DNA from 2 places in the Rahnella selenatireducens genome. Region 2 is predicted to be linked to the other one. Evidence: predicted binding sites of a transcription regulator. Region 2 holds the regulator's gene; the other holds the start of a gene.
What was found. Region 2 encodes Fur, which represses iron uptake genes when iron is present. Its sites were predicted from a motif close to ATAATAATGAGAACNACTATCAA; they were not measured.

Region 1: the regulator Fur is predicted to act here: its motif matches at 3,401-3,423, upstream of feoA (ferrous iron transporter A).

Annotation. Positions count from the first base shown of each region.
Region 1 is NZ_JBKEZJ010000006.1:258,286-273,105, reverse strand. Features, by position in the region: gene ACLBVC_RS12685 (alpha-2-macroglobulin family protein) at 1-5, opposite strand, end outside; gene greB (transcription elongation factor GreB) at 266-739, shown strand; gene ACLBVC_RS12675 (Tex family protein) at 860-3,193, shown strand; gene feoA (ferrous iron transporter A) at 3,620-3,844, shown strand; gene feoB (Fe(2+) transporter permease subunit FeoB) at 3,942-6,260, shown strand; gene ACLBVC_RS12660 (FeoC-like transcriptional regulator) at 6,269-6,505, shown strand; gene ACLBVC_RS12655 (LysR family transcriptional regulator) at 6,599-7,519, shown strand; gene ACLBVC_RS12650 (DUF2442 domain-containing protein) at 7,499-7,765, opposite strand; gene ACLBVC_RS12645 (DUF4160 domain-containing protein) at 7,749-7,988, opposite strand; gene mdcH (malonate decarboxylase subunit epsilon) at 8,089-9,024, opposite strand; gene ACLBVC_RS12635 (malonate decarboxylase holo-ACP synthase) at 9,052-9,678, opposite strand; gene ACLBVC_RS12630 (AEC family transporter) at 9,698-10,660, opposite strand; gene mdcE (biotin-independent malonate decarboxylase subunit gamma) at 10,850-11,665, opposite strand; gene ACLBVC_RS12620 (biotin-independent malonate decarboxylase subunit beta) at 11,662-12,504, opposite strand; gene ACLBVC_RS12615 (malonate decarboxylase subunit delta) at 12,494-12,796, opposite strand; gene ACLBVC_RS12610 (triphosphoribosyl-dephospho-CoA synthase) at 12,841-13,698, opposite strand; gene mdcA (malonate decarboxylase subunit alpha) at 13,705-14,820, opposite strand, start outside.
Region 2 is NZ_JBKEZJ010000001.1:424,554-439,373, reverse strand. Features, by position in the region: gene nagA (N-acetylglucosamine-6-phosphate deacetylase) at 1-823, opposite strand, end outside; gene nagB (glucosamine-6-phosphate deaminase) at 973-1,773, opposite strand; gene nagE (PTS N-acetyl glucosamine transporter subunit IIABC) at 2,261-4,207, shown strand; gene glnS (glutamine--tRNA ligase) at 4,399-6,069, shown strand; gene chiP (chitoporin ChiP) at 6,536-7,948, shown strand; gene chiQ (ChiQ/YbfN family lipoprotein) at 7,962-8,303, shown strand; gene fur (ferric iron uptake transcriptional regulator) at 8,444-8,899, opposite strand; gene fldA (flavodoxin FldA) at 9,215-9,742, opposite strand; gene ACLBVC_RS02085 (methyl-accepting chemotaxis protein) at 10,153-11,817, shown strand; gene ybfE (LexA regulated protein) at 11,883-12,164, opposite strand; gene ybfF (esterase) at 12,420-13,208, opposite strand; gene seqA (replication initiation negative regulator SeqA) at 13,451-14,005, shown strand; gene pgm (phosphoglucomutase (alpha-D-glucose-1,6-bisphosphate-dependent)) at 14,031-14,820, shown strand, end outside.

The DNA of each region.
Region 1 (14,820 bases), on a different contig from region 2:
TCCATTTGTAGCTGTACCCCTAATCCCTATGACCCATAATCTGAAGTGATATTTAAGAAAAATATTTTTAAATTCAGAATATTGCGAAAGTTTTTACTGAAGATAATATTCGCAAGAAGCGCGGCGAAGGATAATAACTATCCGACGAAAAAGCCATCAGATAAAGCGTAGCAGCCAGACCGTTTTTTCGACCAATTTCTGCGCTGCCAGCAACGCAATTGTGTGAAACAATGGCGAAAGAATTTTAAGGACGGTGGCAGAGGATATGAAGACCAAACTGATTACCCGCGAAGGCTACGACAAGCTCAAAGCTGAGCTGGATTTTCTGTGGCGCGAAGAGCGTCCGGAAGTCACCAAAAAGGTGACCTGGGCCGCCAGCCTGGGCGACCGCAGTGAAAACGCCGATTACCAGTACAACAAAAAGCGCCTGCGCGAGATCGACCGCCGTATCCGCTATCTCACCAAATGCATGGAACAGCTGCGCATCGTCGATTATTCACCGCAACAGGACGGGAAAGTGTTCTTTGGTGCGTGGGTGGAAGTGGAAAACGACGATGGCGACATCAAGCGCTTCCGCATCGTCGGTTATGACGAAATCTTTGGCCGCAAAGACTACATTTCTATCGACTCCCCGATGGCGCGTGCGCTGCTGAAAAAGGAAGTCGGCGACAGCCTGGTGGTCACCACGCCGGTCGGCGATGCGACGTGGTATGTCAATGAAATTGACTACGGCAAATAATCAGATAACGCCCAAAACGTGAGGCACATCGTCCCGACGGCTGGCATTTTCAGCCTTCAAATCGTATAACGGTGCCCTGTATTTACGTCACTCACTAACGAAAAAACTGATACCCGACCTATGAATGATCAACTGAGCCGCATTATCGCAAGTGAATTGCAGGTTCGCCCGGAGCAGGTTGCTTCCGTGGTGCGTCTGCTGGATGAAGGTAATACCGTGCCCTTTATTGCGCGGTATCGTAAGGAAGTCACCGGTGGGTTGGACGATACCCAGTTGCGTCAGTTAGACACACGTCTGGGGTATCTGCGTGAGCTGGAAGACCGCCGCCAGACCATCCTGAAATCCATCGAAGAACAGGGCAAACTGAGCGACGATCTGGCTAAAGCGATCAACACCACGCTGAGCAAAACCGAGCTGGAAGACCTTTATCTGCCGTTTAAACCCAAACGCCGTACGCGCGGGCAGATTGCGATTGAAGCGGGCCTTGAGCCACTGGCCGATCTGCTGTGGAATGAACCGCAGAACGAGCCGGAAACCACTGCCGCTAAATTTGTCGATGCCGAAAAAGGCGTCACCGATACCAAAGCGGCGCTCGATGGCGCACGCTACATTCTGATGGAACGCTTCGCCGAAGATGCATCGCTGCTGGCGAAAGTCCGCGATTACCTGTGGAAAAATGCGCATCTGACTTCCCGAATGGTCGACGGTAAAGAGCAGGAAGGCGCGAAATTCCGCGATTATTTCGATCATCATGAACCGATATCTCAGGTGCCTTCTCACCGTGCGCTGGCGATGTTCCGCGGCCGCAACGAAGGCATCTTACAACTGGCGCTGAATGCCGATCCGCAACACGATGAACCGCCAAAAGAAAGCTACGCCGAACAGCTGATTATCGATCATCTGGGCCTGCGTCTGAACAACGCACCGGCCGACGTCTGGCGTCGTGCGGTGGTGAACTGGACGTGGCGCATCAAAGTGCTGCTGCACCTCGAAACCGAGCTGATGGGCACCGTACGTGAACGCGCCGAAGACGAAGCGATTAACGTTTTCGCCCGCAACATGCATGATTTACTGATGGCTGCACCAGCCGGAATGCGCGCCACTATGGGCCTTGATCCAGGTCTGCGTACCGGCGTAAAAGTCGCCGTTGTGGATAACACTGGCAAACTGGTGGATATCGATACGGTTTATCCCCATACCGGTCAGGCGGCGAAAGCGGCGCAGCAGGTTGCCGCGCTGTGCATCAAACATAATGTTGAACTGGTGGCGATCGGCAACGGTACCGCTTCACGCGAGACCGAACGCTTCTTCCTTGATCTGCAAAAACAATTCCCGAAAGTGATTGCGCAGAAAGTGATCGTCAGCGAGGCAGGCGCGTCCGTCTATTCCGCTTCCGAACTGGCCGCACTGGAATTCCCGGATCTGGACGTGTCGATTCGCGGTGCGGTCTCCATTGCCCGCCGTTTACAAGATCCGCTGGCTGAGCTGGTGAAAATCGACCCGAAATCTATCGGTGTCGGTCAGTACCAGCATGACGTCAGCCAGAGTTTGCTGGCGAAGAAACTCGATACGGTCGTCGAAGACTGCGTGAACGCCGTGGGGGTAGATCTGAACACCGCATCGGTTCCGCTGCTGACCCGCGTTGCAGGCCTGACCCGCATGATGGCGCAGAATATCGTTAACTGGCGCGACGAAAACGGGCAGTTCCGCAACCGCGAACAGCTGCTAAAAGTGAGCCGTCTGGGGCCGAAAGCCTTTGAACAGTGCGCGGGCTTCCTGCGTATCAACCATGGCGATAACCCGCTCGATGCCTCAACGGTTCACCCTGAAACCTATCCGGTCGTCGAACGTATTCTGGCCGCCTCACAGCTGGCGCTGAAAGAGCTGATGGGCGATTCCAACGCGCTGCGCGGCCTGAAAGCCAGTGAATTCACCGACGACAAATTCGGTGTGCCGACCGTTACCGACATCATCAAAGAGCTGGAAAAACCGGGGCACGATCCGCGTCCTGAGTTCAAAACCGCGACCTTTGCCGATGGCGTGGAAACCATGAATGACCTGATGCCGGGCATGATCCTCGAAGGCTCGGTTACTAACGTCACCAACTTCGGTGCGTTCGTGGATATCGGCGTTCATCAGGACGGACTGGTGCACATTTCTTCTCTGGCGAACAAATTTGTCGAAGATCCGCACACCGTAGTGAAAGCCGGCGATATCGTGAAAGTCAAAGTGATGGAAGTCGATTTGCAACGCAAACGTATTGCCCTGACCATGCGCCTGGACGAACAACCGGGCGAAGCCCCGGCGCGTCGCTCCTCCGCACCGGCAGCAGGCAATAACCGCGATGCGCAAAAACGTCCTGCGTACAGCAAACCGGCAGGCCGGAATGCAGCACCTGCAGGGAATAATGCGATGGCCGATGCACTGGCCGCCGCGATGGGTAAAAAACGCTAATTCTTTCGTTTTTTTCTGCCTGACGAAAGCCGCTGATAATCAGCGGCTTTTTTTATGTACTTTTTTTCGACACTTTTTAAACACAGTCCTAATGAATCAATCACTGAGGTAAATCAATAAAACAGGCGTCCTACAGGCATAGCATAGCCTCGCGGTGGAGATACCCGTGAAGAGGTTAACCTCTTTTCTTTTGTCTCTTCATGCGTATTAATTATGATAACTATTTTCGTTTGTACTTCTTTGCGTATTCGCTACGCCGCCAGTTTCAGGCTGACAACTTCGCACCAGGGACAATTTCTGAGCAATTCTTTTTGCCACACTAATCGCTGTTAAGTGGGAACACCGGGCAAGGAAGCGCGGCATTGCAGGACCTTTAACTCTCCTGCCGCCGTCTCTACATTTACCGGATCGCTTCGCGAGGAAACTATGCAACTCAAATCAAAATGTGCTTATAAAATCACCGGCTTTTCCCATGAGATTAGCCCGGCCTACCGCCAGAAATTGCTCTCACTGGGCATGCTGCCGGGGTCATTCTTCAATATCATCCGCGTCGCACCGATGGGTGACCCGGTACAAATCGAAACCCGCCGCACCAGCCTTGTGGTCAGAAAGAAAGACCTCGATTTGCTCATGCTCGAGATGATGGCCTGATCTTAAGCATCATGCCGCGTTGTCATGTTGACCTTTTTTTGGGGCGGGCCGCTTTGACTCCCCGCGTTTTCCCTTTCTCACACGTAGACCTTAACGTATGAAACCATTAACTATCGGCCTGATTGGTAACCCCAACTCAGGTAAAACGACGCTTTTTAATCAGCTGACCGGTTCCCGCCAGCGCGTCGGCAACTGGGCTGGCGTGACCGTTGAACGCAAAGAAGGCCACTTCTCCACAGAAGACCATCAGGTCACGCTGGTGGATTTACCTGGCACGTATTCCCTGACGACCATTTCCGAGCAAACCTCGCTCGATGAACAAATTGCCTGTCATTACATTCTGAGCGGCGACGCGGATCTGATGATCAACGTGGTTGATGCCTCAAACCTTGAACGCAACCTGTATCTGACCTTACAACTGCTTGAGCTCGGCGTTCCCTGCATCGTCGCACTCAATATGCTCGACATCGCCAAAATCCAGAACATCAATATTGATATCCCGGCGCTGTCTGCCCGTCTGGGCTGCCCGGTCGTCGCGCTGGTTTCCACCCGCGCCAGCGGTATCAAAGAACTGAAAGCCGCGATTGATACGATCCCGCAGGTCGAAAAACTCGAACGCGTGACCTATCATCCGGTTCTGCAACAGGAAGTGGATGTGCTGGCCACCGCCATGCCGGAAAACATGGCGATGCAGCAACGCCGCTGGCTGGCGCTGCAGATTCTCGAAGGGGATATTTACAGCCAGACTCATGCGGGCAACGCGCAGGCGTTATTACAGGAAGTAAAAGCGCGTCTGGCGCAGCAAGACCTGACTGACCCTGCCCTGCTGATTGCCGATGCGCGCTATCAGAGCATTGCGTCCCTGTGCGCGGCGGTCAGTAATTCACACCTCACCGCGCCAAATAAACTGACGCAGGTGCTCGACCGCGTGATCCTCAACCGCTTCCTCGGCGTACCGATTTTCCTGCTGGTGATGTACCTGATGTTCGTGCTGGCGATTAACATCGGCGGCGCGCTGCAACCGATTTTTGATATCGGATCCGCAGCCATTTTCATTCAGGGCATGCAGTGGATTGGCTTTACGCTGCACTTCCCGCAGTGGCTGACGATTTTCCTTGCGCAGGGCATTGGCGGCGGTATCAACACCGTTCTGCCGCTGGTTCCGCAAATCGGCATGATGTACCTGTTCCTCTCTTTCCTTGAGGATTCAGGTTACATGGCGCGCGCCGCATTTGTGATGGATCGCCTGATGCAATCACTCGGCCTGCCCGGCAAATCTTTCGTGCCGCTGATTGTCGGTTTCGGCTGTAACGTGCCGTCGATTATGGGTGCCCGCACGCTGGATGCCCCACGTGAACGTCTGATCACCGTCATGATGGCACCGTTTATGTCCTGCGGTGCGCGTCTGGCGATTTTCGCCGTTTTCTCAGCCGCCTTCTTCGGGCAGGACGGCGCGTCCATCGTCTTCTCGCTGTATCTGCTGGGTATTGTCGTCGCGATCCTGACCGGGCTTTTGCTGAAATACACCATCATGCGCGGCGAAGCGTCTCCGTTTGTGATGGAACTGCCGGTGTATCACGTTCCGCATCTGAAAAGCCTGCTGCTGCAAACCTGGCAGCGTCTGAAAGGTTTCGTGCTGCGTGCCGGTAAAGTCATCGTGGTCGCCAGTATTTTCATCGGAGCGCTGAACAGCTTCTCCTTCAGCGGTCAGGCGGTCGATAACATTAATGACTCAGCGCTGGCGTCGGTGAGTAAAGTGCTGACACCGGTTCTTATCCCGATGGGCGTTCATCCGGATAACTGGCAGGCCACCGTCGGGCTGGTCACCGGGGCGATGGCGAAAGAAGTCGTCGTCGGAACCCTGAATACCCTGTACACCGCCGAACACATCACCAATGAAGAGTTTGATGCTGCGAATTTCAACCTGTTAGGCGAACTGAACGGCGCGGTTCAGCAAACCTGGCAGGGCCTGAAAGATACCTTCAGCATCAGCGTACTTTCTAACCCGATCGAAGCCAGTAAGGGCGACGGCGAAATGGGCGTCAGCTCAATGGGCGTGATGAGCACGAAATTTGGCTCAGCGATTTCCGCTTACAGCTATCTGATTTTCGTGCTGCTTTACGTGCCTTGTGTTTCCGTAATGGGCGCAATCGCCCGCGAAACCAGCCGCAGCTGGATGACATTCTCCATTTTCTGGGGGCTGAATGTTGCCTACTCGCTGGCTACGCTGTTCTATCAGGCCGCTACGTTCAGCGATCATCCGGGGCACAGCGCACTCATCATATTGATCGTGCTAATCTTCAACGCCGTGGTGCTCACCAGCCTGCGCAAAGCGCGCAGCCGCGTCAGCGTTCATCTGCAACCGCGCAACGTGGCGGCCTGTTGTGAACCCGCCACCGGCAGCGATTGCCACTAGGAGAAATGATGGCCAGTCTGATTCAGGTACGCGACAGCCTTGCGCTGGCCGGGCGGGCAGATGCCCGCCAGCTCAGCCGCCAGCTGAATACGCCTCAACCACTGATTGAGGCGATGCTCGAAAGGCTGGTCGCCATGCGAAAAGCGAAAACGGTCGACGCCGATGACAGCTGCCTGAGCGGCAGCTGTAAAAGCTGCGCCGACGGCAAAAAATGCCTGACGGTTTCCTACACGCTCATTAACTGACGCCGACTTTCGCCCTTACTGAATAGTCGCGCCGCGGCTATTCAGCTATCATCCACAGGTCGCAACGGCCATGAATGCGCCGCAGGAGCCTGCATGATCGACAGTGAAATTACCTTCCGTAAACTTGAAATTTTCCTCGCCTACATGGAAAAGCAAAACATCACCCGCGCCGCCGAACAACTCGGCCTGAGCAGCGTCAGCGTGCATCGCGCCCTGCATTCGCTGGAAGAGGGTTTGCGCTGTCCGCTGTTTATCCATCGCGGACGCAACCTGCTGCCGCTGCCTGCCGCCGAGGCATTGCTGGAACACGCGACCCAGGTCATCGAGCAGATGGAACACGGTATTTTAGCCACGCAGCGCGCCGCCGGTTTTGGTGATAAACGGCTTAAAGTCGGCACGCTCTATTCGCTGACGCTGGAAACCATTCCCCGTTTAATCATGGGGCTGAAAATGCGGCGTCCCGAGCTTGAACTGGAACTGGTGATGGGCTCGAACAACGACCTGCTGCAAAAGCTGGAGGACGGACAGCTGGATGCGATTCTGATTTCCACCAGCGATTCCAGCGTCGATGCCCAGCGTTACGACCAGTTGCCGCTATTTCAGGACGATATCTTCCTCGCCGCACCCGCCAGTTCCGATCTGGCATGTGAAGGCACCGCCGATTTGCGCGATTTCAAACAGAAGAAATTTGTCTCGCTGGCGGAAGGTTTCGCGACCTATCACGGATTTCAGGAAGCCTTTCAGGTGGCCGGTTTCGAACCGGATATCGTCACCCGTGTGAACGATATTTTCTCGATGCTGAGTCTGGTGCAGGCGGGCGTCGGGTACACGTTAATCCCGGGCAGGATGAAAGGGGTATATGAAAATACGGTCAGACTTTTGCCGCTGGCCGAAGCCTATCAGATGCGCCAGACCATCGCGCTGGTGTTTCCGCACAGCCGCGAACACGATCCGAATTTACTCGCGCTGGCGGCTGAAAGCCGGATGTATGCGCTAGCGAGCAGAAAGCGTTGAATCAACGGGAGAGATGGCGGGTTTAACGACCTGCTTTCCCATCAGCAAGCCCTCGATTGCAATGTCCTCATCCAGATCTTCCCAATGCAAACCATAAGCACTGATTTCGTATTTCTCACGCTGCTGCTGCGTTGCATTCAACAAGACCGGAAACTGCGCTAACGCCACAGGAAAAATCTGCCCGTCTTCCAGGCTTACCCACATCGTACCTTCATCAAAACGAACGCTTTTAGGCGAAATAGTCATTCCATGCTCCTTGAAATACACGCTGATAAATGTGAGTTAACGTAATAATCTCCTTAATCTCTCGTGTCGAAAAACCTGTCTGGCGACAAATCGTCACGGGAGAAAGCCACATTTTGGCTTCTTTCTGATCCGATCTTACATGAATGTGGCCGGGTTCCAGAGGGTTTCCTTCATTGGAATAAAAGAAAAAACGGTAGTTTTTGAAGCGCAAAATCACTGGCATGCAGTTAACATCCTTGTGTCATCCGTGGATAAAAACAAAAAAGCCTTTCACTCAGGAAAGGCTTTTATTCCGTAGCTGCGCCAACCTATTACACTAATTTCTAACGCTCGTTTTCACGTAACCGCGCTGCGAGACGTCCCGCAACATGCATACCGGACTGGCATACGGACAGCGCTTCGCCCTGATCCATGGCGCGTTTTGTCAGGCCTGTCAGCACACAGCCGGGCGGCATTTCGAGTGCCAGACGGACGTCTCGCTGATAAGCCGCCACCATGGCGTCGCGCCAGTTCACGGTGCGCGCCATGTTCATCGCCAGATCATCAGCGATTTTCTCCGGCTGCCAGTAAACGCGCCCGGTGGTTCCGCTGAGATAACCGCAAACCGGGCGGGAAATATTCACCTGTTCAAAGGCTTTAACCAGTTTCGCGGCGGGTTCATCAAGCAGCGCGCAATGCGACGGCACCGTGACCGCCAGCCGGTGAGTTTTCTGCGCGCCCTGCTCTTTCGCAAGCTGCATCACCTGCTTCATAGCGGCATCGCTGCCCGCGATAACCAGCTGATCTTCCGCATTGATATTCGCCAGATACACAGGGAGTGCGTCACTGTTAACCTGCGCCACCAGCGCTTCAATTTGCGTCTGACGCAGGCCGGTGATAGCAGAAAGGCCAAAGCCTTGCGGATAAGCCTGTTGCATTAGCTCGCCGCGCAGGGCAACCAGTTTTACAGCATCGGAAAATTCCAGCGCCCCCGCGATGACGGCAGCAGGAAAGGCCCCGATCGACAGCCCGCTGCAAAAATCAGCGTCGATGCCTTCGGCCTGGCATTGTTTTGCCCAAACGACACCGGCAATCAGCAGACAGAGCTGGACCGCGCGGGTGGAATGAAAAGCGTCGGCGTTATCAAGGAGGAGTACATCTTCGCCAAGTGCCAGGCTCGCCTGTTCAATCAGGGAATGTGTCAGGGGATTATCGGGCAAGTTGTGCAGCATTTGCGGCACCTGCGGGCCCTGACCGGGGAAGGTAAATAAGATTTTCATCGTGCTCCTTGCTTCTTTTGCCAGACATCAGCCTGTCAGCGATTGCCACGGATCACGCACCCGGAACGGGCCGGTCGCGGTTTTCAGCATCACATCACCGCCGCGCAACCATTCGCTGAGGGCAAATCCCCCTTGCGGCGTATTGATCTGAACATCGGCACGGCACGGAAGCCGCTGAAGCTGGTCGTAAAAATCGAGAAACTGCGCGGGTGTCGCCGGAGAATCGCAGCGCACCAGCAAATCCAGATCGCTGTCAGCATGCATAACAGGAATATCACTGGCCAGCGCAAACGCGCAACTGCCTGTCACGCCCCACGGGAAAGGCAATTGCAGACTGCTTAACATAATCAATGCCTGCACCGGTTGCTGTGAAACAAACGGGGATTGCAAAAGCGCATTGACGTCACTGACCAGCGATTCCGGCGTGACAACCCGCACCACAGCGGCCGGGCTCACCCAGGCCGCCGCACGCTGAATGCGGGTCAGCCCGCGGACCCCAACCGGAATGGCCCCGTCCGCACGCTGGTCGCGACGGACCACCAGCGGAAGCGCGGTGCGCCAGCTGCTGTTGACCCAGTCGGGTAAAACGTTGTCGCTTTCCAGCGCAGAACGGTCGCTAATCCAGATAAAATCATGGGGGTGCGGGTCGGACATCTTTATAAATCCTGTCTTATCAGTGAAGTGCAGCCGTCAGTGAAATGAACAGCGGCAGTGTCACAATACACAACACGGAACTGATCAGCAGTGAAGCTTCTGCATCCGGAGACTGAACGCCGAAACGGTTGCCGAACACGATACCGAAGAAACCGGCAGACAGCGCAATCATCAGGATTGCGGTTACCGCCACCTGACCACTCAGGCCGAATGCCAGAACCAGCCCCCAGGCGATAAACGGTTGAACCAGGTTTTTCGCGACACAGGACAACAACACCGGACCGTTAATTTTCAGCTTACGGGCTGACAGGATAACACCGGTCAGGAACAGCGCAGATGCGGTCGCTGACAGGCCCAGCGGTTTGATTGAGGCCAGGAAGATCTCCGGCATTTTAATGCCAAATGCCGCCAGAATCACACCCAGAAGCGGTGCCCAGACGATCGGTTTCTTCACTGAACGCCACATCAGAACCGGCAACAGCGCCAGAGATGAACCCTGATTTTCGCCGCTCAGACGCGCTTTCTCACGTTCCAGAATCAGCAGGCAGAACGGTGTCATCAGCACGGAACCACAGGCGATCGACACCGCCACGGACAATGATGTTGACGGCGCATCACCCAGAACACTGCTCAGAATCGGCAGGCCGAGCGCCGCGTAGTTTGGCAGCGCCACAGTCAGCGTCAAAACGGCAGCATCCTGCGGAGATTTCTTAAATACTTTGGTGCAAATAAAGTAAATCGCAGCGTAGGTGATCCACATCGCCAGAACCAGCACCAGAATCAGCGGTGATTGTTCAACAATGCCGGCCCACGGCGTTTGTACGGTTGCTGCAAACAGCGCAGCGGGTAAAGCAAAATCCATCACGAAAATATTAAGTAAAGAGACATTCTGGTTATCCACCATTTTCGCTTTCCCGGCATAAAAACCGAGGATCATGATGACGAAAATAGGGGCAAGCGCGTGCAATATTACATAAGTCATAGCGTTTTTCCTGAGGCAAAGTATGAATGCTCAGTCGGCGCCGGTGCGATGGTTTTTTTAGTATGACAGTCCAGTTGCAGACAACAGCAGGCCCTCGCCCCTGAACGCCAGGGGCGGGAACCTGCAAATGCGGCTGCGTCACGCTGTTTGCAGGTGCGTTACCGGTTGAGACTGAAAGTTGTTAACGAATTACCATTCCTGACGCATCTGCTGGCGAACGCGCTGCGAACTTGCGCGATTTTCTGCACCCAGACGATTGCTGAGGCTAACGCCTTCTTTGCGAGCGTCCTGGATGTTTTGCCATACCGCGCTTTGTACGCGCGTGATGTCGTCGGGGGTTGCGCTGTCCGGGTTAGCGATGTCGAGTAGTTGCGACAACAGCCCCAGAGTGGCGTAGTTTTCGATGTCGTAAGCCATCGGCGGGATGGTGGCAGCCAGTTTTTCCAGCGCATCCACAGAGCGTAACGTGATGCGTGCGGCGGATTCTTTCCCCATCGCATGGATCATGACCCCGTTGTTTTTGAAGGCGATCAGCTTGTTGGCCTGATAACCGTGCGCCAGAAACGCACCGGACATCGCTTTACCCACAATCAGACCGACCACCGGATGTCCGGCCAGACGGGCTTTAGCGTAAGCGCCTGCAGCACCGGCCAGCGCCTGATGAATACCAAACGCTTCTTCGCGACGGCCATAAGCCTGACTTGGCACATCAATCACTGCCACGATGGCGCGTTTAGTGTCGGAGTTTGCATCAGCGGCAATAGCATCGTTAACGACTTTTGCCAGCGTCCAGCCTTCCAGCAGACCGACTTCACCGCCCGCTGCGCGCGGATACTGATTATTTTTATCCGGCACGACCGTAATGAAACGGACAGCCTGATCGTTGAGTTTGCCATCGGCGGCTTTCACCGAAGGGCAAAGACCGCTGACCGGAGTAGCCTCTTTGGTCAGTTCGGCAAACCAGTAATCACCCCGGCTGACGGTGTTGCTTTCTACGTTGCTCATGCGCGATCCTCCCGGTTAAACAGGGCTTCCGTTACTTCGCGGCTGGCCTGCTGCGCGGTGTCAAAACCGGTCAGTTTTGGCAGGTAATAATCATAATTATCAGAACGATGTGTCGCCGGAACGCCTTTTTTGATGAAGGCGAGCACGTTGTCTTTCACTTGTGCAAGGGAGTCTTTGACCAGCGCATCCACAAAACCGCTGTGATAACGCACCTCGCCACCGGTCATGCTCCAGATAAACGGACGGTCGCGGGAATCGTATTCGTCGATACCGGCTTCCTGTTCGATAACCTGCGGACCGTTCAGGCCCAGACGCGCTTCACGGGTGACAATCAGGTAGCTGCACAAAGCGGCAGCGATAGACATCCCGCCGAAACAACCGACGGTGCCCGCAACAACGCCAATCACCGGCGTGTAGCGGCGTAAATCAACGATGGCGGCGTGAATATCGGCGATAGCCGCTAGGCCCAGATTGGCTTCCTGCAAACGCACACCACCGGTTTCGAGCAGAAGGACTGCCTGAGTCGGGGTGCCGTTACGGTTATCTTCAGCTGCCATTTCCAACGCAGCGGCCATTTTGGCACCGGACACTTCGCCCATGCTGCCGCCCTGGAAGCTGCCTTCAATCGCGACGACTACTGCGGGCTGGCCGTTGATCTGGCCTTTCGCCACAACCATGCCGTCATCGGCCTGCGGGACGATGCCCTGCGGTTCCAGCCACGGCGACATAATGCGTTCGAACGGCCCCAGCAGTTCGCGGAAAGTCCCGGCGTCCAGCAATTTGCGGGCGCGCTGACGGGCGCTCAGTTCGATAAAGCTCTGATCAGTATCAGTTGGCATTTTCAGCCTCCTCAAAGACCTGTTCGATACGCAGACGGGCAACCCCTGGTGTGGCGCCAAAATCATTAATGTCCAGACGGCCTGCCGGTAATTCGCGCAGGGCGTTCAGACGGTCGAAAAAGTGCTGCCACAGGCTGTGGCTGCCATCGACGGAGGTCGTGACAATAATTTTCAGCTCAGCTTCTGCTTTGGGTTCATACAGCGCTTCTAAATCGCCGGAACCCACTACGCCAGCTTCGGCGCGGCCTGGCAGCGCTTTTGCCGCCGGGTAGTTAAATTCAAAACGTTCCATAACACCTCTTTGTACTGATGTTAGTTAATTCGTATCCGGTTCAGTCAGGCCACGCTGACGCGGTCGAGAAACAGGGTGGCAGCCAGTAAATCGGCGGCACCGCCGGGCGATGTGTTATCGGCCAGCATCCGCTGTTCCAGATGGTGCAGCCGTTGTTTGCCTGCGCACGTCTGAAGTCCGCCTGCATCCAGCACGGCCTGCGCGCCCTGATGCATGGCTTCCAGCGCCGGTAATCCGCCGCGCGATAACACGCAGGTATCGGAAAGCTGGGCCATCACCGCCAGTAACGCATCGACCTGTGCTTCGCTTTCGCTGGCACCGCGCATGCGGCTGTGATGAAGCTGCGGCAACGCACAATCGAGAATGTGCGGGAAGCCGCTCTGCGCCTCTTCGCGGGCACCGGACACCTGATAACGCTGCACGGCGTGCGAACCTTTACTGAATTTTTTCGGGCTGAAGGCGTCGGGTAATTTCGCGATTTTCGCGGCACGTTGTGCAATGTGCTGCGGGATCAGATTTTCCGGCTGCATGGCAACGGCGCTGACCAGCAACCCCATCGCCCAGATAGCGCCCCGGTGAGTATTCACTCCGCCGGTTTCTGCCATCATTTGTGCTTCACCTGCACGGCCCAGACGACCGACTTCCTGACGCAGGGCGATATCCGCCGGGCGCTGCCAGCTGTGTAACGCCAGCGCATAAAAAGTCGGGGTCAGACTGCGTGCCGAACGCACCATCAGGTCTAACGTCAAATCCTGATGAGCGCCGGAACTCCGGCTGTCCACCAGCCCCGGTTTCGGGCTAAGCCGCGCTTCGTCGATCAGCGCCTGCGTCGCCGTGTCTGCCAGCCTTTCGGCCAGCTCTTGCGCTGTGAGTACAGCGCCAATCGTTAAAGTCTGCGGCATCATCAATTACCAGCTACGGAATTTGGCTGGCGGGTTATACAAACCGCCGGACCAGTCAACCAGCTCGCTCACGCTGCCAGCCGCCAGTAATGAACGGGTTGCATCAGTGCGGCGAATGCCCATGTCTTCCGGGAAGACCACCAGCTCCTGACGGCGCAGATCGGCAACGCGTTTGGCGTCAACGCCCAGACCGATGTCAGTGATACCGGCAACCGCTGCGACCATCGCGCGGCGTTCTTCCAGAGAACGGGCGCGGTACAGATACGCAATCCCTTCTTCGGTCAGCACGTGCGTGACGTCGTCGCCGTAAATCATCACAGGCGCCAGCGGCATCCCGGATTCTTTACCCACATCGACCGCTTCCAGTTTTTCAACGAACGTCGGTTTACCACCGGCCTGGAAGGTTTCCACCATCTGCACGACCAGTTTTTTACCGCGTGCCATTGGATCCGGCTCTTCAATCATGTCGAGCCACGCAGGCGTTGAGTGACGGCGTCCGTGCGGGTCATGCCCCATGTTCGGTGCGCCACCGAAACCGGCCAGACGGCCACGGGTCACGGTTGAGGAGTTCGCCAGACCATCGACCTGCAAGGTGGAACCGATGAACATATCCACCGCGTACTGACCTGCCAGCTGGCAGAACGCGCGGTTGGAACGCATGGAACCGTCAGAGCCGGTGAAGAACACGTCCGGACGGGCGCGGATATACTCTTCCATCCCGAGTTCGCCGCCGAAGCAGTGAACGGTGTCGACCCAGCCGCTTTCAATAGCCGGGATCAGCGTCGGATGCGGGTTAAGCGTCCAGTGTTTACAGATCTTGCCGCGCAGGCCGAGCTGTTCGCCGTAAGTTGGCAACAGCAGTTCGATTGCCGCGGTGTTAAACCCGATGCCGTGGTTCAGCGACTGCACGTTGTGTTTGGCGTAAATGCCTTTGATCGCCATCATCGCCATCAGCACGTGAACCGGTTTAATCAGACGCGGGTCGCGGGTGAACAGTGGTTCAATGAAGAATGGCTTGTCGGCGACGACCACGAAATCAATCCAGTCGCCCGGAATATCAACGCGCGGCAGATCGGTTTCTTCGTCAACCAGTTCGTTAACCTGAGCGATGACGATGCCGTT
Region 2 (14,820 bases):
TGGCGTCGGTGACCAGCACCAGTTTCTCGCCTTTGAGCTTTTTCGCGTTGCGAATATTGGCGTAGTCGACGTGCAAACCGTCCGCAATCACCCCGGTATACACTTCCGGTGTATCGAAGATTGCACCAATAAGGCCAGGCTGACGACCTGTAATCGCCGGCATTGCATTATAAAGGTGCGTTGCGAAGGTGATACCGGCCGCAAAACCGGCGCGGGCTTCGGCATACGTCGAATTGGAATGGCCTGCGGAAATCACAATACCGGCAGCGCGCAGCTGGCGGATATAGCGGGCTTCAACCTGTTCCGGCGCAAGCGTCAGCTGCGTGATGACATCGGCGTTTTCACACAGAAAATCAATCATGGCGTCGTCAGGCTTACGGATAAAGGCCGGATTGTGAGTGCCTTTTTTCAACGGGCTCAGATACGGGCCTTCAAGATGTAGGCCCAGCGCCTGATTCGGATACTTTTCCAGATACGTGCGCATTACGCTGACGCCGTGTTTCATGTAGTCATCGCTACAGGTGATCAGCGTAGGTAAAAAACTGGTACAGCCGGATTTTTCGTTGGCTTTCTGCATGATTTCTAACGTTTCTACGGAAATCGCTTCCAGTGAATCGTTGAACTGCACGCCGCCACAACCATTAAGTTGCAGGTCGATAAATCCGGGGGCAAGAATGGTACCGTCCAGATCGCGGGTTTCCACATTGTCCGGCAGCTCGCTGACCGCGCAGACACGTTCGATTTTGCCATCGGCAATCACGACCGCATGGTTATCCAGAACGTCGTGGCCGGTATAGATCCGGCCATTAATTAATGCGTACATCATGCCCCCTCGTTCGCTTGCCCTTCTCCAGTCACGCTGCTGCTGCTTTGGCTGCCTTACTCACATCGGTCACTTACTTCAGTAAGCTCCCGGAGATTCGCTTCGTTGCCGCCTTGCTGCAACGCGACTGGCTTTGGGCATAAATTTTGTTAAAGGTTTTTCATATTTTCCGCTTCTAACTCGCGGAAATATTTAACAGTTTTGACTTTCAGTTCCATGGTGGACGGCTCGTCACACACCATAACGGCTTTTGCATGCAATTGCAGGCAACTAATTGTCCACATGTGGTTAATGTTCCCTTCGACGGCGGCTTCAAGTGCTTGCGCCTTCGCGTGGCCAGTCACGAGAATCATCACTTCTTCTGCATCAAGCAGTGTGCCTACGCCAACGGTCAGGGCGTATTTTGGCACCTGAGAGACGTCATTGTCGAAGAAACGGGAGTTCGCGATGCGGGTTTCGTGTGTCAGGGTTTTGATACGGGTGCGGGAAGCCAGTGAAGACGCGGGTTCGTTGAAGGCAATGTGACCGTCGTTGCCCACGCCACCCATGAACAGGTGAATTTTACCGTAAGACTTAATTTTGGCTTCGTACTGACGACATTCTTCGTTGACGTCTGGTGCATTACCATTCAGCAGATTGATGTTTTCGCGTGGAATATCAACGTGATCAAAGAAGTTTTTGTACATGAACGTATGATAGCTCTCAGGGTGTTCCTGCGGTAAGCCAACATATTCGTCCATGTTGAAGGTTACGACGTTCTTGAAGCTAACCTGGCCTGCTTTATGCATGGCGATTAAATGTTTGTAAGCTTCAAGTGGTGTGCCACCGGTAGGTAAGCCCAGAATGAACGGACGGTCGGCAGTGGGTTTGAAGGCGTTAATACGCTCAACGATATGACGTGCTGCCCATTTGCCAACTTCAGTGGTGGTGTTTAAAGGAATAAGTCTCATCACGTACCTCTAGTTTCAGAATATTGAATATACTGTTGATATCCTTTGTCCTTGACGCTGCAGATGCGTTGGCTGCTCTCACTCACCCGAATCACTTACCTGTGTAAGCTCATCGGGATTCACTCGATTGCCGCCTTCCTGCAACGTCAATGACTGCGGATATACGGAGTCAAAGTAAAAACTAAGTTCGTCAGTTCAAAGGCGGTCATGTTAAGCGTAAACCACCGTGACGGTTTGTGGCTGGCACAATGCCGTCTAGATTTTTTTAATGATAAAATAAGTTTTGTGTGTTGACCAGCATGATGGCATGTTATGACCTCTTTTTGGTGATAATAATCACAAAAATAGAGGTTTTAATTTGCGATACGAAATAATCTTTTTACACTCGCAAAGCAGTTGGTTAAATCGGAACGGTAAGTGAGTAAAGGTAGTAACCATACTAATTAAACTACTTAGGTGATTCGCCTGGCGGCGGATAGGGGGAAATGTGAATATTCTTGGATTCTTTCAGCGTTTAGGCAGAGCACTCCAGCTGCCGATAGCCGTGCTACCGGTCGCTGCGTTACTGCTGCGTTTCGGTCAGCCTGATCTTCTTAATATGCCGTTCATCGCGCAAGCCGGTGGCGGGATCTTCGATAACCTGGCCCTGATTTTTGCTATTGGTGTGGCATCAAGCTGGTCTAAAGACAACGCGGGTGCTGCGGCACTGGCGGGTGGTATCGGTTATTTCATTCTGACCAAAGCGATGATTACCATCAACCCGGCCGTCAACATGGGCGTTCTGGCAGGTATCATCACCGGTCTGGTCGGTGGTATGGTTTACAACCGCTGGTCTGATATCAAACTTCCTGATTTCCTGAGCTTCTTCGGTGGGAAACGTTTCGTTCCTATCGCAACCGGCTTCTTCTGTCTGATTCTGGCCGCGATCTTCGGTTACGTCTGGCCTCCGGTGCAGGATGCAATCCGCGCAGGTGGTGAGTGGATCGTAGGCGCTGGCGCATTCGGTGCGGGTATCTTCGGTTTCGTAAACCGTTTGCTGATCCCAACCGGTCTGCATCAGGTTCTGAACACCATCGCATGGTTCCAGATTGGTGATTTCACTAACGCAGCAGGCACCGTATTCCACGGCGACATCAACCGCTTCTACGCGGGTGACGGCACCGCAGGGATGTTCATGTCCGGCTTCTTCCCAATCATGATGTTTGGTCTGCCAGGCGCAGCGTGCGCAATGTACTTCGCAGCACCTAAAGAACGTCGTCCATTGGTGGGCGGTATGCTGGTCTCCGTTGCGGTGACTGCATTCCTGACCGGTGTGACCGAGCCGTTAGAATTCCTGTTCATGTTCCTTGCTCCGCTGCTGTATTTAGTACACGCCATCCTGACCGGGATCAGCCTGTACGTTGCAACTGCGCTGGGTATCCACGCTGGCTTCTCCTTCTCTGCCGGTGCGATTGACTACGCGTTGATGTACAACCTGCCGGCGGCAAGTAAAAACGTCTGGATGTTGCTGGTGATGGGCGTTGTGTTCTTCGTCATCTACTTTGTACTGTTCAGCGTAATTATCCGCATGTTCAACCTGAAAACGCCAGGCCGTGAAGACGATGCCGACCATATCGGTGAGCCGGAAGCGAACAGCAATACTGAAGAAGGTCTGAACCAACTGGCCGTGAGCTACATCAGCGCACTGGGCGGTTCTGATAACTTCAAAGGTATTGATGCCTGTATTACCCGCCTGCGTCTGAACGTGAAAGATGCCGGTACAGTTGATGATGCAGCCTGCAAACGTCTGGGGGCGTCCGGTATTGTTCGTCTGAACAAACAAAGCATTCAGGTTATCGTCGGTGCAAAAGCGGAATCTCTGGCAGATGCCATGAAGAAAGTGATGGCGCGTGGCCCGGTTGCGGCAGGCAGCGCAGCAGCGCCCGTCGTTGTGAAGGCGGCTCCACAAGCGGTGCCAAACAGCGTTAAAACCGTGGTTGAAACGCTGGTTGCTCCGGTCACGGGTGACATCGTGGCGCTGGATCAGGTGCCGGACGAAGCCTTCGCCAGCAAAGCGGTAGGCGATGGTGTCGCGATTCGTCCGACGGATAAAACAGTCGTCGCTCCGGCTGCGGGTACCGTGGTGAAAATCTTCAACACCAACCATGCGTTCTGCCTGGAAACCACTTCCGGTGCTGAAATCGTGGTGCACATGGGGATCGACACCGTTGCACTCAACGGTCAGGGCTTTACCCGCCTGGTTGAAGAAGGCGCAACGGTCACTACCGGTCAGCCTGTACTGGAACTGGATCTGGCTTACCTGAACGCTAACGCGCGCTCAATGATTAGCCCGGTTGTGGTCAGCAACATCGATGATTACACCGGTGTGATTTCACTGGCCAGCGGTTCAGTCGTCGCCGGTCAGACCAAACTGTTTGAGATTCAGGGTAAATAATTTCCTGACGCCGATTCAGTTGAGTTAGGTCTTAGCGGGAAGAGAGCAATCTCTTCCCGTTTTTTATTGCTTACGGACACGCGGTATGCAGATAACCACGATTTTATGCAAGTAACGGTTGTTTCCCGACGTGGCTTGTTGGAACATAACAGGTTATCTGTAGAGTCAATGTTGCGTAGAGGAATTGCACAATGAGTGAGGCTGAAGCCCGCCCAACAAATTTTATCCGTCAGATTATTGATGAAGATCTGGCGACCGGGAAGCACAATACCGTTCATACCCGTTTCCCGCCCGAGCCTAATGGTTATCTGCATATCGGCCATGCGAAGTCTATCTGCCTGAACTTCGGTATTGCGCAAGACTATCAGGGGCAGTGCAACCTGCGTTTTGACGATACTAACCCGGCAAAAGAAGACATCGAATTCGTTGAGTCGATCAAACACGACGTCCAGTGGTTAGGTTTCGGCTGGAGTGGTGATATTCACTATTCTTCTGACTACTTCGACCAACTGCACGGCTATGCGCTGGAGCTGATCAACAAAGGTCTGGCTTACGTTGACGAACTGTCTCCGGATGCAATCCGCGAATACCGTGGCTCGCTGACGTCTCCGGGCAAAAACAGCCCGTACCGCGATCGCAGCGTAGAAGAAAACATCGCGCTGTTCGAAAAAATGCGCAACGGTGAATTCGCTGAAGGCGCAGCGTGTCTGCGTGCAAAAATCGATATGGCGTCGCCGTTCTTCGTGATGCGCGATCCGGTTATCTACCGTATTAAGTTTGCGGAACACCATCAGACTGGCAAAAAATGGTGCATCTACCCGATGTATGATTTCACCCACTGCATTTCCGATGCGCTGGAAGGGATCACCCATTCGCTGTGCACGCTGGAATTCCAGGACAACCGTCGTCTTTACGACTGGGTTCTCGATAACATCACCATCCCTTGCCATCCGCGGCAATACGAGTTCTCCCGTCTGAATCTCGAATATTCCATCATGTCCAAGCGTAAGCTGAACCTGCTGGTGACGGATAAAATCGTAGAAGGCTGGGACGATCCGCGTATGCCGACTGTTTCTGGATTGCGTCGTCGTGGCTACACCGCTGCTTCCATACGTGAATTCTGCCGCCGTATCGGCGTGACGAAACAGGACAACAACGTCGAAATGATGGCGCTGGAATCTTGTATCCGTGACGATCTGAACGAAAACGCACCGCGCGCCATGGCCGTCATCAATCCGGTTAAAGTGATCATTGAGAACTTTACCGGTGAAGATGTGCAAATGGTGAAAATGCCTAATCATCCGAACAAACCGGAGATGGGTACCCGCGAAGTGCCGTTCACCCGTGAGATTTATATCGATCAGGCTGATTTCCGCGAAGAAGCGAACAAGCAATACAAACGTCTGGTGCTGGGTAAAGAAGTTCGTCTGCGCAATGCGTATGTCATCAAAGCGGAACGCATTGAGAAAGATGCCGAAGGTAATGTGACGACGATCTTCTGCTCATACGACATCGAAACGCTGAGCAAAGATCCTGCCGATGGCCGCAAGGTGAAAGGTGTGATCCACTGGGTTTCCGCTACTGAAGGTAAACCGGCGGAATTCCGTCTGTATGACCGTCTGTTCAGCGTGGCAAACCCGGGCCAGGCAGAAGACTTCCTGACCACGATCAACCCGGAATCCCTGGTGATCGCGCACGGTTTCGTTGAGCCTTCTCTGGTGGCTGCACAGGCTGAAATCAGCCTGCAGTTCGAACGTGAAGGTTACTTCTGTGCTGACAGCCGTTATTCCAGCGTTGAAAATCTGGTCTTCAACCGTACCGTTGGCCTGCGTGATACCTGGGAATCTAAACCCGTCGCGTAAGTCACCGATGAATGATTGCTAAACGCAGCTCCGGCTGCGTTTTTTTATGTCAGAAATTCACGGAATTTTCTTTTTCATCGCGAATTAATGCATTTTTCATGTTTACTTTTTAGACTCTTCTTTCCGAATATCAGAGTGCTGAAACGTTTAAATTAATACGTTTTTTCCTTAATTAACTGTTTTAGTTATTGATTACCAGAGTCCACTGATTTGAACCTTCGCATTCCTTGTTTGTTACACTTTTTCATCTTTATGTGCACTTTGTCATACTTCAGCCATCAGGGTTTAATTACCCATTGATAATTCGCGTCGCGAAAAATACTCTTAATCCTGCTTTATACGGTTGCGCCTCTGGCGGCCGCTTTTAATACCCGTTTGGGTTTTGCACGTTTTTTAGTCAAAATGAGGAATTTCTATGCACAAGCACCTTAACAGGGGCAGGGGATCGGCTTACCTGAAACCTGTGATGTACACGCTGGCTGGCACTTTATTGGGCGGCGGAATGATGTTTCCTGAAGAGGCCAGAGCGGCTGGCTTTATTGATGATTCGACGCTGACCGGCGGTGTGTATTACTGGCAGCGCGAACGCGACCGCAAAGATTTGAACAAAACGAAAGAAGAAACCCGCCCTGACGGCACAAAAGTCACGGTGAATAATCCCGATTACGATAAATATGCCACCAACCTTTCACACGCGACCGCCAACCTGAACCTTGATTTCTCTTCCGGCTACGCCTGGGACATGTTCGGTATCGATCTCGCCGCATTTACCGCGATCGAATTAGCCGAAGCCAGCGACAGCGGTCACCCGAACGAAATCGCGTTCTCCTCTAAAAACCATGCGTATGACGAAGACTACTCCGGTGATAAAGGCGGCGTCAGCCTCTACAAAGCGGCCGGTAAATTCAAATATGGCGGATTCTGGGGCCATGCCGGTTACATTCAGCCCACTGGACAAACGCTGATCGCCCCGCACTGGAGCTTTATGCCGGGTACCTATCGCGGTGCCGAAGCCGGGTATAAACATGATTTTGGCGATCCGGGCGAACTGAGTTTCTCCTACATGTGGGCGGATGAATACAAATCGCCGTGGCATCTGGAAATGGATGATTTCCGCCAGAACGACAAGAAAACCGGTGTTTCCTATATACACTCGCTGGGTGCGAAATACGACTTCAAAAATGATCTCGTGCTGGAAGCGGCCTTCGGTCAGGCAGAAAGTTACGTCGATCAATACTTCGCCAAAGCGTCGTACAAAATTGATCTGATGGGCAATCCGCTCACTACCAGCTACCAGTTCTATGGCGCGGAAGATCGTATCAGCAACCAGAACGATCCCAACAGTCTGTATGACGGTTTGGCCTGGTTGCAGGCATTGACTTTCGGTTACACCACCGGTCAGTTCAACTGGCGTCTGGAAGGGACAATGGTCAAAGCTGAGGGAAATCAGGGTTATTTTTTACAACGCATGACCCCAACGTATTCTTCTTCTAACGGACGTCTTGATGTGTGGTGGGACAACCGTTCTGACTTCAACGCTAACGGCGAAAAAGCGGTTTACGCCGGTGTGTTATACGACCTGGCGAAATGGGATCTGCCGGGCTTCGCAGTGGGCGGTTCTTATGTTTATGCGTGGGATGCCAAACCGAGTACCAATCCAATCTATGATCAGAGCCAGCGTCTCAAAGAAAGCGCCTGGAGCCTTGATGCGCTTTACACCATTCAGGAAGGCCGCGCAAAAGGGACGCTGTTCAAACTTCATTACACCCAGTATGACAACCACTCGGATATCCCGAGCTGGGGAGGCGGTTACGGCAACATTTTCCAGGATGAAAAAGACGTGAAATTCATCGTTATCGCTCCATTCACTATTTTCTGAGGATACTAAACCGATGAATAAATTACTGATGATGGTTGTGACTTCCCTGTTACTGGCGGGTTGTGCGCCAACAGCTACGCAAACCGAAAATGCGAAACTGCGTCAGGCGTACAGCAGCTGCATCATTAAAGCAGAAGGCTCGCCGGATAAAGTGGCGTCGTGCCAGACGATCCTTGATGTTCTAAAACAGGAACAGGAGCACAAGCAGTTTGCCGAGCTGGAAACCGTGCGTGTAGTGGATTATCAGCGTTGTCTGACGGCGCGTAAAACCGGCGATGGTCAGGCTTACGCGGCAGACTGTGGCAAAATCTGGCAGGAAATTCGTTCTAACAATTCGCCAAAACCGGTGAATTAACCGGGCGCGAACGCTGCGCACCTATCGCAAGAAAAAACAAACCCCGGCTTGCCGGGGTTTGTTTTTTTATCCGTCGCCTGAATCGCAGGCACAAAAAAACCGCCTTTCAGCGGTTAATTTATTCGGACTGACCGTAGAGATTACTGTGCAGGTTTATCATTGTGCAAAGATTCATCTTCGCGACAATCGCCCGCCTCACAGTGGCCGTACAGATACAGACTGTGGTTGGTCAGTTTGATACCGTGTTTCTTCGCAATCTCGCGCTGACGGCCTTCAATATATTCGTCACGAAATTCAATAACGCGGCCGCAATCCAGGCAGATCAGGTGATCATGGTGATGTTGTTGGGTCAGTTCGAAAACAGACTTGCCGCCTTCGAAGTTATGACGGGTAACGATACCGGCGTCATCAAACTGGTTCAGAACGCGGTAAACCGTCGCCAGGCCAATTTCTTCACCCATATCAATCAGTTGTTTGTACAGATCTTCCGCACTAACGTGATGACCTTCCGGCGCTTGCAGCACTTCCAGGATTTTGAGGCGCGGAAGCGTGACTTTTAAGCCGGCTTTCTTCAGTGCGGTGTTGTTGTCAGTCATGCGGATTCAGTCCTGTTACTATGTGCTAATCAAGTTGAGGCATGCAGCCTGTGGCATCGGCGGCACAAAAATTTGTCGCTTAAGGATTCTTCGCTTTTGAGACGTGTGCCGATCCTCAAAAACGTAGCCTGTTAATAAAGATCACAAAATGCCTGTCACATTCGATAATGCAACGACTTGATCAATAGGAAAACAGATGAGCTCAGTGTACCTTGATACCACTGAAAGTTACAATTTTGTAGCGGTTAAATTGTTAATTTCAGTAATAGTTTGGCCCTTCAATTGTAGAATAAATCCTCAGGGCCAACAGGGTTTTTAGCCAATAATTTCTGAAAGGCTCAGCTCTTCTGTGATCTGTTTGACCCACGTATCAACACGTTCGTTGGTCAGTTCCGGCTGACGGTCTTCGTCAATTGCCAGTCCGATGAAGTGCTTATCATCAGCCAGACCTTTAGACGCTTCGAAGTGATAGCCTTCAGTTGGCCAGTGGCCCACAATCACCGCGCCGCGTGGTTCGATGATGTCACGCACAGTACCCAGCGCATCGCAGAAGTATTCGGCATAGTCTTCCTGATCGCCACAGCCAAACAGCGCGACCAGCTTACCTTCGAAATCTATCTCTTCCAGCGTCGGGAAAAAGTCGTCCCAGTCACACTGCGCTTCACCGTAATACCAGGTTGGAATTCCGATCAGCAAGATATCGAATTTTTCCAGATCCTCTTTGCTGCTCTTCGCAATGTCATGCACCTCTGCAACATCTTTACCCAATTGCTTTTGGATCATTTTCGCGATGTTTTCGGTGTTACCTGTATCGGATCCAAAGAAGATACCTACTACGGCCATAAGATTACCTAACCTCTTGTTCTCAATGAAGTGCTCTGCATTGCAGGCAATAATAACGCAGATGATAGCAAACTCGCGAGGCGGAGAATATGTTTCAGCTCGCCTTCTTAACTGGTGGATAAGTTTATCGGCCAATCTTTTTAAGTGTTATCGCCTTCGTGTGCTTTGAATAACCTCAGGCTTATTGAGGTCAAAAGCAAAATTAAGAAATATGTTCTCACAATACTAAATTTTGAGAACAACCCGCCGATAGATGAAGCGAGAGGAATCTCAACATAATAAAGAAATCGATGCCCGGAGAGGTGTTCAAACATGTCCGGGGGCGAAAGCCTGCTGGCTACCTGTCTTGATTCTCCGCATCCCCGTCAATCCTCAGACCAGAAACAACCTTGTTTCGAGAGAGGCATATCGTGCAGTTTTTAAAAAATATCACCATCAGGGCCGCATTATTAACGATTTTAGGCATTTTCTGCGTCATGTGGGCAGGTGTCTCCCTTTACACCGTTACCTCACTGAATACGCTGACACAAAATACGAAGAACAGTACCGAACTGGTCAACAATATGGCGCTGATCAGCAAAGGAAATGATCAGTATTTTCGTACCGTGACACGCTTAAGCCGTGCCGTCTCACAACTTCAGGCCGATCCGTCAAAAGGGCCGGAAATTTTTGATACGGCAAAGCAATCCCTCGATGGCCTTTCTCAGGCACTGGCGAGTTTCAAAACGGCTCCGCATCCGGGGCTGGATGAGGCTTCGGTTCAGGAACTGGTCTCCAGTTGGGAGAGTCTGGTTACGCAGGGCGTTACGCCGTTGTATGCGGCGGCCGTCGGCAAAAATTTCGATGCCTATAATCAGCTCTCAAACGATGCTGTTCCTGCCCTGAGCCGTAACTTTGGTGTGTCCATGACCAAAGTCAGCGGGCAGATTGCAGTCGATTTTGAAGCAGCGCAGACCAAATCTAACCATCTGACTTATTACAGCAAAGTTATTCTGCTGACGGCTTTTTCTCTCGGCCTGCTTATTTTGCTGCTGACCGACCGTTATCTGGTGATGGCGCTGGTGAAACCGCTGGATAAAATTCGCGATCACTTCGCCGTGATTGCAAGCGGCGACCTGACGCATTACCTGGAAGAGTTCGGCAAAAACTGTGCGGGTAAATTGATTCCGCTGCTCAACGTGATGCAGTCCAGTCTGGAAAATACCGTTCAGACCATCCGCAATTGCACCAACCACATCTATCAGGGCGCGTCAGAAATCTCAGCCGGGAATAACGATCTGTCTTCCCGTACCGAAGAACAGGCATCCGCACTGGAAGAAACGGCAGCCAGTATGGAAGAGCTGACGGCCACGGTAAAACACAATGCGGACAACGCGCATCACGCGAGCCAGCTGGTGATGGAAGCGTCTTCTACCGCGCAGAAGGGCGGTAACATTGTGGCTGACGTCGTCAGCACCATGAAAGATATCTCAGGCAGCTCGAAGAAAATTGCGGAAATCACTTCTGTTATCAACAGCATTGCCTTCCAGACCAATATTCTGGCGCTGAATGCCGCGGTAGAAGCTGCGCGCGCAGGCGAGCAGGGGCGTGGTTTTGCGGTGGTCGCCAGTGAAGTGCGTAACCTGGCACAGCGCAGTGCGCAGGCGGCGAAAGAAATCGAATCGCTGATTAGCGAATCCGTTTCCCGCGTTGACAGCGGCTCTAAACTGGTAGAAAACGCCGGGCAGACAATGAACGAAGTGGTGCGCTCAATTACGCATGTCACCGATATCATGGCGGAAATCGCTTCGGCGTCTGATGAGCAGAGCAAAGGCATCAGCCAGGTTGCCGTTGCGGTGACACAAATGGACAGCGTAACGCAGCAAAACGCCGCTCTGGTGGAAGAAGCTTCGCATGCCGCGGTCTCTCTGGAAGAGCAGGCTTCATTACTGAACAACGCTGTTGCGACGTTCAAACTCAAAGACAGCATCACGAATGTCGGAAAACGACCCGCGAGCGCGGTTTCTCAGCCGTTGTTACGGCCTGCAACCGGTGTAATGACATCGAAAAGCAGTGAAAACTGGGAAACGTTCTGAGGTGAGAGTTAAGCAGTAAAAGGTAAGAAAACAGGCGGATAACCGGAAGGTTATCCGCTTTTTTATCAGCCTTCCTGACCGTTAAGATGCGACAGCAACATCTCTTCAATCAGTTCGCTACGACTGATATTGCGTTCTTCTGCCAGCTTATTGAGGGTATCAACAGCATCGGCGTTCATTTTCAGCTCTACGCGACGCAGACCACTCGCTTTATCGCGGCGTAACTGGTTGCGCTTGTTGATCCTGAGCTGTTCATCACGGGAAAGCGGATTAGTTTTTGGACGCCCCGGACGGCGGTCATCTGCGAACAGATCAATCGTCGTGCGATCCAGTTGTTCTTTTGCCATAGGTAGCGGTACAACCAGGGAAGTTTTTACATCGGAAAACGGCAAGCCGATTCCTGACGAGCGTTTCACACATTTCGGGCTAAGAAACCCTGACCCAATTTACCCCCCGCAACTCGACCTGAGTAAAACGGGGCGGCAAAATTATAGCGCGCAATCATACACTGGCGCGCCTGGGGTTCACAACGCTTAATAGCCCTGATTTCATGTTAACTTTCGAAGTTGTGCAGACTTTTTGCACAATTTATCCCCAGGATGTTAAACAGCAGGCGAATCGATGAAACGATGCACAGCGCGCAGGACGGCGTCAGGTTTTTCTGCATGCACCCAATGACCCGCTCCGGCGACCACATAGGCTTTTGCCCGTGGAAACTGTCGGCCAATATCTTCGCGATACGCATCCTGCACATAAGGGGAATCCCCACCGCGGATGAACAACGCCGGGCGATCCCACGCCGGAACTTCCTCCCAGCCGACAATTTTTGCATACTCGCTCAGCAGAACCGGCACATTGAAGCGCCATTCGCCCTGCTGGAAAGATTTCAGCAGAAACTGAATCACGCCATCTTCCTTTATATACTGATGCATACATTCGGTGGCAGAAGTACGGTCGCGCAATCCGGCATCGGTGACGGCGTTAATCGCAGCGAAAATCTCATCGTGACGACGGACGTGATAATCCACCGGCGCAATATCAATGGCGATGAGCTTTTCGATTCTGTCGGGGATGAGAGCCGTCAGCGCCATAGCCGCTTTTCCCCCCATAGAATGGCCAATTACGATGAATTTTTGGAAACCCACTTCATCCAGCGTTTCCATTAAATCCTGCGCCATCGAGGCGTAAGACATCTCCGGTGAACGCCAGGATTGCCCGTGATTACGCAAATCAACTTGCAACACTCTATGCTGTTGTTTCAGGTCGCGGGCGAGCACGCCCAGATTATCAAGGGTTCCGAACAATCCGTGGATCAGGAGAACCGGCAGCGCATCGCTGCCAGCGACTTCAGGTTCATGCACGCGATAATGTAATTTCATGGCGAAGTTCATACAGATAAACAATCTCATTAGGTTATCATGAGTGGCGGATAATTTTTAAAACGGAAAGTTTTCTGCCAGATGCCTGAGCGGGATTTGACTACCGGGAACGAAGCGGGCCGGAGCCAGCATGCAGCAAAATCGGTAAGTAGTCTGGATTTTGCTTCGCGGCGCAATTCCCCTGTTTGTTACTGCGTAGAAATTTGTATAATCCTTTTGAATGAATTTAGTAGAAAAAACAGTACTGGATAAAGATGAAAACTATTGAGGTTGACGAAGAACTCTACCGCTACATTGCCAGCCACACACAAGCCATCGGTGAGAGTGCGTCTGATATTTTGCGCCGTATGTTGAAGTTTACTGCCGGTCAGACCGCTCCTGCCGCGCCAGTAACACCAGTCGTTATTGCTGGAACTGTCGCGCAGGAAAAACCTGTCACCGCTGCCGCGCCGACGTCGCGTGAAAAAGTTCGTGCCGTGCGCGAACTGTTGCTGTCTGACGAATATGCAGAGCAGACCAAAGCGGTTAACCGTTTTATGCTGATCCTGTCGACCTTGTATTGCCTGAACCCAAAAGAATTTGGCGCAGCGACCGAGTCCCTGACCGGCCGCACGCGTACCTATTTTGCCGGTGACCAGCAAACTCTGCTGCAAAACGGCATTCATACCAAACCTAAACACGTTCCCGGAACGCCGTATTGGGTTATTACGAATACCAACACAGGTCGCAAACGCAGCATGATCGAACACATCATGCAGCTCATGCAGTTCCCGGCGGAACTGACTGAAAAAGTGTGCGGCACCCTCTAATTTTCAGCGTCAGGGAGAAACGCCAGTGGCTAATCACCCCCGTGCAGGGCAACCTGCTCAGCAAAGCGATTTGATCAATGTGGCGCAGTTGACGTCACAATATTACGTTCTGCAACCGGACCCGCAAAACCCGGCACATGCCGTGAAATTCGGTACGTCCGGTCACCGTGGCAGTTCGTTGCGTCACAGCTTTAATGAAGCGCATATCCTGGCGATTGCGCAGGCGATTGCTGAAGTGCGTAAAGAGCAGGGCACAACCGGCCCGTGCTACGTGGGGAAAGATACCCACGCTCTGTCCGAACCGGCGTTTATCTCTGTGCTGGAAGTGCTGACGGCCAACGGCGTGGACGTCATTGTGCAGGAAGATAACGGTTTCACCCCGACTCCGGCGGTGTCTCACGCGATTCTGACACACAACCGCAACGTTGGCGCACTGGCCGATGGCATTGTTATCACGCCTTCGCACAACCCACCGGAAGATGGCGGGATTAAATACAACCCGACCAACGGCGGCCCGGCAGATACTAATCTGACGTCTGTGATTGAGAAACGCGCGAACGCATTGCTGGCGGCGAAGCTCGCAGGCGTCAAGCGTCAGTCTTTGGATCTGGCGTGGAAGAGTGGCCATCTGGTGGCGCAGGATCTGGTTCAGCCGTTTATAGAAGGGCTGACCGACATCGTAGACATGGCCGCTATTCAGAAAGCCGGTCTGAAACTGGGTGTAGATCCTCTCGGCGGTTCCGGTATTGAATACTGGAAGCGTATCGCAGAGCATTACAAACTGGATCTGACGCTGGTTAACGACGAAGTTGATC